One region of the Stenotrophomonas sp. YJH_SMC_17 genome, then DNA from elsewhere that is predicted to be linked to it. Evidence: predicted binding sites of a transcription regulator. Region 1 holds the regulator's gene; the other holds the start of a gene.
What was found. The regulator FliA, encoded in region 1, starts transcription of late flagellar genes. The targets are predictions, from matches to a motif close to TAAAGTTTNNCNNNCNNNGGCCGATAA.

Region 1 (6,444 bases):
ACCTGGATCCAGCCGCACCAGCGCGCCCAGGCCGAAACGCTGGGCTACACCGTGGTCGACCCGGCCACCGTGGTCGCCACCCACCTCTCGCACCTGATCCGCGAGCACGCGCCGGAACTGCTCGGACACGAGGAAGTGCAGCACCTGCTGGCCAACCTGGCCAAGAGCGCGCCCAAGCTCGTCGAAGATCTGACGCCGAAGGCGCTGCCGCTGTCGGCGGTGGTGCGCGTGCTGCAGAACCTGCTGGTCGAGCGCATTCCGATCCGCCAGCTGCGCAAGATCGCCGAGGCACTGGTCGAACACGCGCCCAGCAGCCAGGACCCGGCGGTGCTGACCGCCGCCGTGCGCACCGCACTGGGCCGCTTCATCGTGCAGGAGATCGCCGGAATGTCGGCGGAGCTGCCGGTGTTCACCCTCAACCCGCAATTGGAACGTGTCTTGCAGGAGTCCACGCAGGGCAACGGCGCCGCGCTGGAACCCGGACTCGCTGAGCGACTGCACCAGAGCCTGGCCGAATGTGTCAGCAAGCAGGAAGCCCGCAACGAGCCCGCGGTCGTGCTGGTACCTGGCCCGGTGCGCGCCGCGCTGGCCCGCCTGGTCCGCCACAGCGTTCCGTCGCTGTCGGTCCTGGCCTACAGCGAGGTGCCGGAGGACAAGCGCCTGAAGCTGGTCGGAACGATCAGCTGACGCCGCCCTCCGATGCGCCAGAAAACAGACACCACTTTCGAACCAACGCAACAGACAGACACCAAGGGGAACCCGCACCGTGCAGACCACCGACCACCCGAGTTCTCCGACCGCCACCCCGCCGTCTTCGTCCCGTGACCACAGCATGAAAATCAAACGATTCGTCGCCGCCGACATGCGCTCGGCCATGAACCTGGTGCGCAAGGAACATGGTCCTGACGCCGTGATCCTGTCCAACCGCCGGATCGAGGAAGGCATCGAGATCGTCGCCGCCGCCAACTACGACGAGAGCGCCGTGCAGCGTGCGCTGGAAGCCTCGCGCCGTGATGTCGCACCGCCGCCGGCCCCCAAGCCGCGCACCGCCGCCGATGCCGTCATTGCCGCAGTCACCCGCCGTCGCAGCAACACCCCCGCTCCGGAACCGGTTGCCGCGACCACCTCGGCCGTGGCCGCCCTCGCCCGCGCCGCGGTCGGTGCCACCGGCCGCACCCTGGACAGCGCCGACGAGATCGTGCCGACCCGCGGCAGCACCGGCTTCGCCGCGACCCTGGCCCGCGCTGCCGTCAATGAACCGGCGCTGCCCGAACAGATCTTCGCCCCGTTCGCCGAGGCCATCGTTGCACCGGCACCGGCCGCCAGCGCGCCAGCCAACCGTGCCCGCTTCCAGATCGACCCGCCGCACGAGATGCATCACGAAAGCGCGGCCCCCGCCGTGCAGCCGCCGCCGCTGCCGGGCGCGGCTCCAACCGAAGCACAGCCGGAGATCGCCGCCAGCGAACCGGCAGTGGCCGACACCGTCATCGAAACCTCGCCGGAGCCCACCCTCGCCCCGGCCCCGGTGCTGACCGTGGTCGCCCAGGACGACGCCGAGATCCGCCAGCTGCGCCAGGAAGTGGCCGGCATGCGCCAGGTGATCGAGCGCGAGATGAACCGCTTCACCGACGAGCGCCTGCGTGGCTGCCCGGTGCGCGCCACCGCGCTGGACCTGATGGACGAGTACGGTTTCGACGCCGGCCTGGCCCGCGACGTGGCCATGCAGATCCCGCTGGAGACCGAAGCCCACCGTGGCCGTGGCCTGATGCTGGGGCTGATCTCGCGCAAGCTGCCGATCGCCCCGGTCGACCCGCTGGAGGAAGGCGGCGTGATTGCCCTGGTCGGCCCGACCGGCGCCGGCAAGACCACCACCATCGCCAAGCTGGCCTCGCGCTTCGCCGAGAAGCACGCGCCGCGTGACGTGGCCCTGGTGACCACCGACACCACCCGCATCGGCGCCCGCGAACAGCTGTACGGCTACGGCCGCCAGCTCGGCATCGCCGTGCACGAGGCCAACAGCGGCACCGACCTGGACCAGCTGCTGGAACGCCTGAAGGACTACAAGCTGGTGCTGATCGACACCGCCGGGCTGGGCCCGCGCGACCGCGCACTGGCCGCCCAGCTGCAGTGGCTGCGCGCCGCCCGCCAGGTCCGCACCCTGCTGGTGCTGCCGGCCAACACCAGCTTCGGCGACATGGACGAGGTGGTCCGCCGCTTCGGCGCCGCCAACCTGCAGGGCCTGGTACTGAGCAAGCTGGACGAGACCGGCCGCTTCGGCAACGCCCTGTCGGTAGCCGTGGACCATGCCCTGCCGATCACCTGGGTGACCGATGGCCAGGACGTTCCGGACGACCTGCACCGGGCCAGTGCAGCCAATCTTGTACTTCGCCTTGAAGATTTGCGCCGAGCGGCCGATATGCCCTGCAACCCGGAGTTGAACCATGCCGTCGCGTGAGTACGCCAAGCTGACCAAGACCTTCCCGCTGTCGGCCACCCGCAGCGAGCCGCTCGGCCCTGTGCGCACCATCGCCGTGACCGGCGGCAAGGGCGGCGTGGGCAAGACCAATGTCTCGGCCAACCTGGCCGTGGCACTGGCCGGCATGGGCAAGCGCACGCTGCTGCTGGACGCCGACCTTGGCCTGGCCAACATCGACGTGATCCTGGGGCTGAACCCCACCTTCACGCTGGCCGACCTGGTCGCCGGCCGCTGCTCGCTGGACGACGTCATCGTCGAAGGCCCGAATGGCGTGCTGGTGGTCCCGGCCGCGTCCGGCCGCCGGCACATGGCCGAGCTGGCCCCGGCCGAGCATGTCGGCCTGGTCAACGTGTTCTCCGAACTGGAACGCGAGCTGGACATCATGGTGGTCGACACCGCCGCCGGCATCACCGACGGCGTGCTGACCTTCTGCCAGGCCGCGCAGGACACCGTGGTGGTGGTCTGTGACGAACCGGCCTCGATCACCGATGCCTACGCGCTGATCAAGGTGCTGTCACGCGAGCGCGGCGTGGACCGCATCCAGGTGGTGGCCAACATGGTGCGCGATCCCAACGAAGGCCGCGTGCTGTACGAGAAGCTGACCCGCGTCTGCGAGAAGTTCCTTGCCGATGTCTCGCTGAACTACCTGGGCTGCGTGCCGCAGGATGACTGGCTGCGCCTGTCGGTGCAGCGCCAGCAGCCGGTGGTGAAGGCTTATCCGTCCAGCCCGGCCGCGCTGGCGATCACCGAGATTGCCCGCCGCACCGCCCGCTGGCAGGCGCCGACCGAGCCGCGTGGCGGCGTCGAGTTCTTCCTCGAGCGCATCCTCAAGCAGCGCGGGGTGGCCGCATGAAAGGCGCAGCCCAGTACCGGGAGGTCCAGCGCTCGGCAGCCAACGAGGTCATCGCCCAGCACTCGGATCTGGTGCGGCGCATCGCCCACCACCTGGCTGCGCGGTTGCCGGCCAGCGTCGAAGTGGACGACCTGATCCAGGCCGGCATGATGGGCCTGATCGAAGCCTCGCGCAGCTATGACGCCGACCAGGGCGCCTCGTTCGAGACCTATGCCTCGATCCGCATCCGTGGCTCGATGATCGACGAGATCCGCCGCGGCGACTGGGTGCCGCGTTCGGTGCACCGCCGTGCGCGTGACGCCGCCGCCACCATCCGCCGCCTCGAACAGAGCAGCGGCCGTGCCGCCAGCGCCACCGAAGTGGCCGCGGCGATGGAGATGCCGTTGCCAGAGTACCTGCGGTTGATGGAAGACGCCGCACGCGGCCAGGTGCTGAGCCTGGAATCGCGCATCGAGGACCAGGGCGAGCTGGACACCGTCGCCCAGGGCGGCCCGACCCCACAGCAGGTGCTGGAGCGCGGCGAATTCGGCCGCGAGCTGGGCAAGGCCATCGGCCACCTGCCCGAGCGCGAACAGCTGGTGCTCTCGCTGTACTACGAGCAGGAGCTGAACCTGAAGGAGATCGGCGCAGTGCTCGGCGTGAGCGAATCGCGGGTCTGCCAGATCCACGGCCAGGCGGTACTGCGCCTGCGGGGCCGACTGAAGATATTCGAGGCGGTCGACGCCGGCCTTGAAGAATGAACATCCCCGAGGCGGCTGCCCCCGGCCGCCCGGAATGAACAACAAAGGAACTCTGCTTTGAACAAGAACATGCGCATCCTGATCGTCGACGACTTTTCGACCATGCGTCGCATCGTCAAGAACCTGCTGGGCGATCTGGGCTTCACCAACACCGCCGAAGCCGAGGACGGGCATGCCGCGCTGTCGTTGCTGCAGAGCCAGCCGTTCGATTTCGTGGTCACCGACTGGAACATGCCGGTGATGACCGGCATCGAGCTGCTGAAGGCGATCCGCGCCGACGCCAAGCTGAAAACGCTGCCTGTGCTGATGGTCACCGCCGAAGCCAAGCGCGAGCAGATCATCGAAGCGGCACAGAGCGGCGTCAACGGCTACATCATCAAGCCGTTCACCGCGCAGACGCTGGAAGAGAAGCTGGGCAAGATCTTCGAACGCCTGGCGGCCAGCGCCTGATGGATACCACGGTCGACAGGAACGCCCTCGCCCTGCGCCTGCAGGAAGCCCTGGACGCGCTGGAGTCCGGTGACGAAGCCGCTTGGCGGCAACGCATCGACGGACTGGTCGCGCTGCGCACGCAGCCGATGATGAGCGGCCTTTCGCGGCTGGCCCGCGAGCTGGGTCAGGCGCTGGGTGAACTGCCGACCGTGCCGAGCGAAGCCGGTGAACTGGACGACGCCTGCGCACGCCTGGACCACGTGGTGGCGATGACCGAACAGGCCACCCACCGCACCCTGGACCTGGCCGAGGAATGCCGCAGCCTGACCGAACAGCTGCGCGCCGAAGGCCTGCAGCCCGGCCAGGACGCGCAGCTCGAGCGCATCCGCCACAACCTCACCGAAATCGCCCTGACCCAGAGCTACCAGGACCTGACCGGACAGATCATCCGGCGCGTGGTCGGCATCGTGCGCCGCGTACACGAAGGTTTCGGCGCACTCGGCCTGCCGCCGGAACAGCATCGCACCGACCCGGAACTGGCCGGGCCGGCACTGAAGGGACTGGACCGCCACGCGGTCTCGCAGAACGACGCCGACGACCTGTTGTCGGATCTGGGGCTGTAACCATGAGCGCGGTATCCGACGACATCACTGCCGATTTCATCATCGAGGCACAGGAAATCCTGGACCGCCTGGGCGAACAGCTGGTGTCGCTGGAGCAGGCGCCGCAGGACAGCGAGCAGCTCAACGCGGTGTTCCGCGGCTACCACACGCTCAAGGGCGGCGCCGGCTTCCTCGGCGTCACCGCCATGGTCGAGCTGTGCCACGCCGCCGAAGAAGCACTGGGGATCGCGCGCGCCGGGCAGGCCGTGCTGCAGGCCCATCACTTCGACGCCGCCCAGCAATCGCTGGACTACCTGCAGTCAATGCTCGACGCGGTGTCGTCGGGCACCGAACCGGGCTACGCCCCGCCGGAGCTGATCGCCCAGTTCGACATGCACGGTGGCGGTACCGCGGCCCCGAGCGCCGCCGCACCGGCTGCCGCTGGCGGCGACCTGATCACCGAAGACGAATTCGAGGCCCTGCTCGACCAGCTGCACGGCGGCAACCCGCCGACTGCGGTCGCACCGGCGAAGAAGGCGGACGATGGATTGATCAGCGAAGACGAGTTCGAAGCCCTGCTCGACCAGCTGCATGGTGGCGCCGCGCCCGGCAGCAAGCCGGTCGCTGCCCCGCCGGCGCCTCGCCCAGCGGCCGCCGCTCCGGCAGCCAAGCCCGCCGCCAAACCGCTGGCCGAAGCCGAGCACACCGTGCGCGTGGATACCAAGCGCCTGGATGCGATCGTCAACCTGATCGGCGAACTGGTGCTGTCACGCAACCGCCTGAAGACCCTGCGCGCACGCCTGCGCGATGAGGAGCTGGACCGCGCTGTATCGACGCTGGACATTGCCACTGCCCGCCTGCAGTCGGCGGTGATGCGCACCCGCATGCAGCCGGTCGGCAAGGTGTTCTCGCGCTTTCCCAAGGTCGCCCGCGATGTCGCCCGCTCGCTCAAGAAGGAAGTGGACCTGGAGCTGATCGGCGCCGAGACCGAGCTGGACCGCAACCTGGTCGAAGCGCTGGCCGATCCGCTGGTGCACCTGGTCCGCAACGCCATCGACCACGGCGTGGAAATGCCCGAGCTGCGCGAGGCCCAGGGCAAGCCGCGGATGGGCCACGTGCGCCTGTCCGCCCAGCAGGAAGGTGACTACGTCAGTATCGAGGTGCAGGACGATGGCGCCGGCATCGACCCGGAAAAGCTGCGCGCCAAGGCGCGCGAGAAGGGCCTGATCGACCCGGAAGCCGCCGCCCGCCTGAGCAGCGAGGAGTGCCTGCACCTGGTGTTCCTGCCCGGCTTCTCGACCAAGCAGCAGGTCACCGATATTTCCGGCCGTGGCGTCGGCA
Region 2 (6,444 bases), on a different contig from region 1:
GCGCCTCGTCGAAGGTCGGCTTGCGCATCACCTGCGGGTTGTTGCTGAAGCCGTAGCCTTCCACCGGCATGCCGACCAGATTGGTATCGAGCTTGCCGTTGTCGTTCTCATCGTGGGTGAGCAGCACCGCGTAGCTGCCGGCGGGCACGCCCTTGAACACGAAGTGGGCGCTGTCGCCGCTGGGCTTGGCCTGCTGTGCCTGCACCGGTGCGGCCTTGCCGTCCCAGGCGGCCGTGCTGTTGACCAGAGCGACCCGCAGGGTGCCGGTCTGCACGCGGACATCGTGCACGGTCACCGCCAGGTCGGCGGCATGGGCACTGCCGGCCAGGGCCAGGGCAGTCAGGGCGGTGCTGAGCAGGGCGATTCGGATCATGGCAGTAGCTCCGGAAGAGGACGTGGTGGTGTGCCGCGGTGTGGGGCCAGTCTGCGCGGGGCACGGCGCCGGGTTCAGGGCCAGAGGTCATCGATCCGACGTGCCAGAAGTCACTTTCTGCACTGGACCCATTGCCGGTTGCAGTCGCGGCCGTCAGCATCGGGTCATGCCCAGCCTGTTCCGCCACCTGTTGCGTCCCCTCAGCCTCGCTGGCCTGGTCACCGTGTTGGTGGTGGGCCTGTCATTCGGCGTGCAGGGCCCCGTTGCCGGCCGCAGCCAAGCGTTGCTCGGCATGTTCCTGCTGCTGTTCGTGGTGCACGGATGGGCGGCAATGCCGACCCGCGTGCGTGCACTGGCTGCGGTGCTGCAGGCTGTGCTGGCGATCGCGCTGGTCGCCCTGCAGCCGCGTACCGGGACCGCGCCGGTGCTGCTGGTGGTGCTGGTCGCGCAGCTGGCCGAGCACTGGCCGCCGCGCTTCGTGCTGGGGATTGCACTGGTGGCCAACCTCGCCATGTATCTCGTGCTGCGCCACAGTGGCTTCACCCAGCCGTTGCTGGTGGTGCTGCTGTATGGCGGCTTCCAGGCGTTCGCGGCACTGACCGCACACTACGCACGCAGCACCGCGTTGGCCCGTGACGACCTGGCCCGCGTCAATGCCGATCTACTGGCTACGCGTGCGCTGCTGGCCGACAGTGCTCGCGACGCCGAGCGCCTGCGCCTGGCCCGCGAGCTGCACGATGTGGCCGGCCACAAACTCACCGCGATGCGCTTGAACCTGCGTGCGCTTGCGGCCGATCCGGTGCTGGCCGGGCGCGAAGGGTTGGTGCTGGCCGAGCAGCTGTCCGGTGAGCTGCTGGCCGACATCCGCCAGGTGGTGCAATCGATGCGTGACGACCGCGGCCTCGATCTGGCGACCGCACTGCACGCCCTGGCCGCGCCGTTCCCGCGTCCGACGCTGCAACTGCGTATCGGCGAGGGCGTGCGCGTGACCGACCCGCTGCTGGCAGAGACCGTGCTGCGCCTGGTACAGGAAGCGCTGACCAATGCCGCCCGGCATGGCAACGCAGACACCGTATGGCTGACGATCAACGAAGAGGACGCCCGGTTGCGTATCGACATCCGTGATGACGGCCAGCGCGCCGAGCGTATCCGCGAGGGCAACGGCATCGCCGGCATGCGTGAGCGCCTGGCGGCGGTGCGCGGCCAGCTGGAACTGGCCCGCACCGCACAGGGTGGCATGCACCTGACTGCCTGGGTGCCGGCATGAGCGGCGCCGCGATCCGCGTTGCCCTGGCCGATGACCAGGCGCTGGTGCGTGCGGGTCTGCGTGCGCTGTTGCAGGGGCTGGGCGTGGACGTGGTGCTGGAAGCTGAAGACGGCCAGGCGCTTTTGGATGCGCTGGCCACCCAGCCGGTGGACGTGGTCCTCAGTGACATCCGCATGCCCGGGATGGATGGCATCGAAGCGTTGCGCCAGCTGCGTGCACGCGGTGATGGAACCCCGCTGCTGCTGCTGACCACCTTCGATGAAAGCGATCTTCTGCTGCGCGCAAGCGAGGCAGGAGCGCAGGGGTTCCTGCTCAAGGACGCGGCGCCGGCCGACCTGCGCGAGGCGATCGAGCGCGTCGCCGCCGGCGAAACCCTGCTGTTGCCGGTCAGCACCGAGCCCGTGCGCGCGCGCTACCGCTTCCATGATGAAGCACCGCCCACCGACACCTTCGGCGAGCGCGAAGTGGCGATCCTGCGCCTGCTGGCCGGTGGCTACAGCAACAAGGAGATCGCGCGCAGCCTGTTCCTGGCCGAGGGCACGGTGAAGAACTATGTCTCGGCCATCCTCGACAAGCTGGGCACCCGCGATCGCACCCGTGCAGTGCTGAAGGCGATTACCCTGCGCATCATCTGAGTGGACCGAGCAAGGAGTGCCAGTGAACCCGATCCTGCATGTGGAAATCCCGGCCAGTGACCTGGACCGGGCCATCACGTTCTACCAGCGGTGGCTGCAGGTCGCGGTGAACGAACCTATCGTGCTGCACGACTGCCGGATGGCCTACCTGCCGTTCTCCGATGACGCCGCCGGTGCCAGCATTGCGCTGGTGCACGGCGCGGACTACCGGCCCTCCGAGCAGGGCGCCCGCATCTACATCGGCGTCGATGACCTGGATGCGAGCCTCGACCGTGCACTGCAATCGGGAGCTGAGCTGCGCTTCGGCCCGGCCGACGCGGGTGACTGGCGTGTGGCCGAGATCCGCGACAGCGAAGGCAACCGCATTGCGCTGCAGGCGCGCGCAGCTCTGTAGAGCCGAGCCCACGCTCGGCTGCTGTTGGCCCAGCCGCTCCAGCTCAGCCGAGCATGGGCTCGGCCCTACAAGGTCGCGGCGCGCGAGCGCTGCAGCCAGTCATTGATGGCCGGGTCCAGTCGCGGGTCGTCCGGCAGCTGCATGCCGAAGCGCTGCTGCAGTACGTCACGCACATCATCCACATCATGCAGCGGGCGCTTGTCCGGCGCCTGCCCGGGGCGGTACTCGGTGTAGTTGCCGCTGCCGATGGTGCGGCGCCAGTCCGGTCCGGTCAGCGACACGCGTAGCTGGCCCGGGAAGCTGGAATCGGGGTGGGTGCATACGTACCAGTTGCCCACCACGTTGTCGATCGGTGCAGGCGCCTGCAGATCGAAGCGGTACATCGCCCGCCAGCCGTCGCCGGATTCGGCCGACAGCACGAAGTCCCCCTCATCGGGCAGGCGCTGCAGCAGGTAGCGCTCGTGTGGCGTGGCCTGCGGCTGCGGGTCACGCAGCCGCAGCGGAACGGTCGGGGTCAGGCTGCCGAAACCGGCATCCACCAGCCAGTCATCGCCCTCTACCTGGACGCGCAGCAGCAGGTGGGTACGCGCGGTCAGTTCGCCGTCATGCGCTGCCAGCAGCACGCGCGCACTCAGAGGCTGCGCATCAAAGCCCAGTGCCTGCAGCAGGGCCAGCAGGCCGCCATTGAGTTCGAAGCAGTACCCACCGCGGCGGTCGTCGAGCAGCTTGCGCTGCACGCTGTCCAGGTCGATCGGCACCGCATCGCGCAACAGGCAGCTGAGGGTCTCGAACGGCAACAGTGCGTTGTGACGCTGCTGCAGCAGTGTCAGGCCCGCCAGCGTCAACGGTGGTGGCGCATCCAGCTGCAGGCGCTGCAGGTAGCGGGGGACATCAAGCGTCGTCATGGCGGCACCGGGCGGGGGAGGGAGGTCCACTGTGTTCCCCCAACCGGGGTTGAGGTCAAGCGCGGCGGCGATGTCATCCCCCCGTCGCCTGTGCCCGGTACAAAGGCCGTGTCCGCCAGCGATCGGCGCGGTCGAACCAAAGAATTCCTAAAGTTGCTTCAGATCTGGCCGATACAGATGCGTCTTTCCGCCTGGAGTCTGTCATGTCGGCCGTTGTTTTCCACCTCCGGTCCCTGCGCACGCGCCTTGGCACGTGGCGCTCGGCGTCCCCCGACCTGCTGTTGTGGCTGCAGCCGCACCGCCTCAGCGTGGCCAACAAGCTGAAGGCGACCCTGTGGGTATGCGGCCTGGGGCTGGTCGCGATCGCCGCCGTCTACGCCTGGACCGGCCACGCCAGCGCACAGGCTGCACGCGACCAGGCCAGCTACCAGCACGGCAGTGATCTGGCCGCCAGCCTGGCCACACGGGTGGCCGAAGCGCGCCGCCTGCAGACCCAGTATGCACGCAGTTTCAATGATGCCGACCGCGACCAGCTGCTGGTGACCCAGAACGCCCTGCAGGCCGACCTGCGGGCGCTGCGCGCGATGCCGATGGATGCCAGCCGGCGCAAGGCCCTGCAGGCGCTGACCGAAGCCGCCGATGCGTTCTCGCAGGGTGTGGTGGCGCTGTTCGAACGTGTCGATGAAATGGGGCGCGGTGACGCTGGCCTTGCCGCGCAGCTGCAGCAGGCGGCCGATGCCCTGCAGACCCAGGTGGACGCCCAGCAGCGGCCGTCACTGGCGCTGTCCCTGCAGAAGATGCGCCGTCAGGAAGCGCTGTTGCTGCTCGATGGTGATTCCACACATGCCGATCGTGCGAGCGAAGAAAAACTGCCGTTTGATCTGGCGCTGGCGGGCCTGTCCACCGATGTGCAGGACACCCTGCGCAGCGGAATGGACAGCTACCAGATCGCATTGCTGGGCTATACCGCGGCCCGTGTAGGCCTGGACGTGGAGGCACAGTCACTGCTGGAAACCGCCGCTGGCGTGGCACCGGCACTGGCCGCATTCCAGCAGGCGCAGGTCGCGGCGCTGGCCAGTGCGCAGGCACGGCAGCAGACGGGCGCGCGCACCATGAGCGTGCTGTTCGCACTGACGCTGCTGCTGGTTGCCGGTGTATTGATCACCAGTCTGGTGCTGGTCCTGCGCGCGGTGCGCCAGCCGATCCAGGACACCCTGCGCTTCGCCAGCGACATCGCTGACGACCGCCTGGACACCACCTTGCGCGTTTACAACACCAACGACGAGATCGGCCAGCTGGCCCAGCGCTTGGTCGACATGCAGCAGCGCCTGCGCGCGCGCATCGAGACCGAGCGCGCGGTGGCGCGCGGCAACACCCGCGTGCGCCAGGCATTGGACAGCGCGCAGACCGGCCTGATGGTGATCGATGCGGAAGGACAGGTCGCCTACGCCAACCCGGCACTGCTGCAGCTGCTTGGACTGCGGTACGAGGATCTGGTGGGCAGCGACGCGGTACACCTGCATCCGGCCCTGGCCGGCCTGGCCGGTGTGCGCCAGCGCGAGGAGCGCGAGATCGGCCATGCCGGCGTGCGCTACCAGCTGATCGCCAACGCCATCATCGACGAAGCGCAGTTCCTTGGCGTGGCGGTGGAATGGCGCAGCCGTGCGCTGGAAACCCTGTTGGAAACCGAAGTGGCCGCGCTGGTCGATGCCGCCGCGCACGGTGACCTGCACGGCCGCATCGCGCTGGAGGGCAAGCAGGGCTTCGTACGCACCCTGTCGACCAGCATCAACCGCCTGCTGGCGACGTTTGAAACCAATCTCGGCGACCTGCAGGCGCTGCTGGCTGCGTTGGCCCGCGGTGACCTCAGCGTGCGCATGGAGGGTGAACTGCAGGGGGTGTTCGCACGCATGCGCGACGATGCCAACGCCACCGTCGCACAGCTCGGCCGCATCGTCACCCGCATCCAGCACGCCACGTCCAGCTTGGATACCGGCGTCGGCGAGATCGTCGCCGGCCATCACGACCTCTCGCAGCGTACCGAACAACAGGCGGCCAACCTGGAAGAGACGGCCGCATCGATGCATGAGCTGACCGACACCGTTGGCCGCAATGCGGATGCCGCAGGGCGTGCCGACGCGCTGGTCAAGGGTGCCGCAGCGGTGGCGCAGCGCGGCGGCGAGGCGGTTGGCCAGGTGGTCGCGACCATGCAGGGCATCAGCGAGGCCTCGCGACGGATCGGCGACATCACCCAGCTGATTGATGGCATCGCTTTCCAGACCAACATCCTTGCGCTCAACGCGGCCGTGGAGGCGGCACGCGCGGGCGAGCAGGGCCGCAGCTTTGCCGTGGTGGCGGCAGAAGTACGCCTGCTGGCCCAGCGCAGTGCCGAGGCGGCGAAGCAGATCAGGGGATTGATCGAGGATTCGGTGGCGCGGGTCGGCCAGGGTAACCGGCAGGCCGAGCAGGCGGGTACCACCATGGGCGAGATCGTTGGCAGCGTGCAGCAGCTGGCCGAGCTGCTGGCCGGTATCCGCAGTGCATCGCAGGACCAGCATGCTGGCATCGCGCAGGTGAACCAGACCATCGTGCAGATGGAAGCCAGTACCCAGCGCAACGCCAGCCTGGTGGAAGAGGCTGGTGCCTCGACCGCGCAGATGCAGGTGCAGGTGCATGCGCTGGCGGAAGCCGTTGGCGCGTTCCGGCTGCAGCCGGAACAGCGGGCGGCACGCGCAGCGGCCTAGGCGGTGCTGTTCTGTGGGCCGGCGGGGAATCAGCCGAGCGCAGGCTCGGCTCTACATCATCAGGCCCGGGAAACGCTGTAGAGCCGAGCCCATGCTCGGCTCACGCCAATGCGCGCTGGCAGGAAT

Region 2: the regulator FliA is predicted to act here: its motif matches at 3,723-3,749, upstream of AC5P8Z_RS10885 (methyl-accepting chemotaxis protein).

What each region holds. Positions count from the first base shown of each region.
Region 1 covers NZ_JCAFUU010000012.1:8,892-15,335, reverse strand. Annotated here, with positions in the region: gene flhA (flagellar biosynthesis protein FlhA) at 1-687, shown strand, start outside; gene flhF (flagellar biosynthesis GTPase FlhF) at 833-2,455, shown strand; gene AC5P8Z_RS19390 (MinD/ParA family ATP-binding protein) at 2,442-3,329, shown strand; gene AC5P8Z_RS19385 (RNA polymerase sigma factor FliA) at 3,326-4,069, shown strand; gene cheY (chemotaxis response regulator CheY) at 4,127-4,519, shown strand; gene AC5P8Z_RS19375 (protein phosphatase CheZ) at 4,519-5,124, shown strand; gene AC5P8Z_RS19370 (chemotaxis protein CheA) at 5,127-6,444, shown strand, end outside.
Region 2 covers NZ_JCAFUU010000003.1:246,518-252,961, forward strand. Annotated here, with positions in the region: gene AC5P8Z_RS10860 (DUF2141 domain-containing protein) at 1-373, opposite strand, end outside; gene AC5P8Z_RS10865 (sensor histidine kinase) at 540-1,640, shown strand; gene AC5P8Z_RS10870 (response regulator transcription factor) at 1,637-2,275, shown strand; gene AC5P8Z_RS10875 (VOC family protein) at 2,298-2,669, shown strand; gene AC5P8Z_RS10880 (arylamine N-acetyltransferase family protein) at 2,735-3,574, opposite strand; gene AC5P8Z_RS10885 (methyl-accepting chemotaxis protein) at 3,778-6,318, shown strand; gene AC5P8Z_RS10890 (PepSY domain-containing protein) at 6,444-6,444, opposite strand, start outside.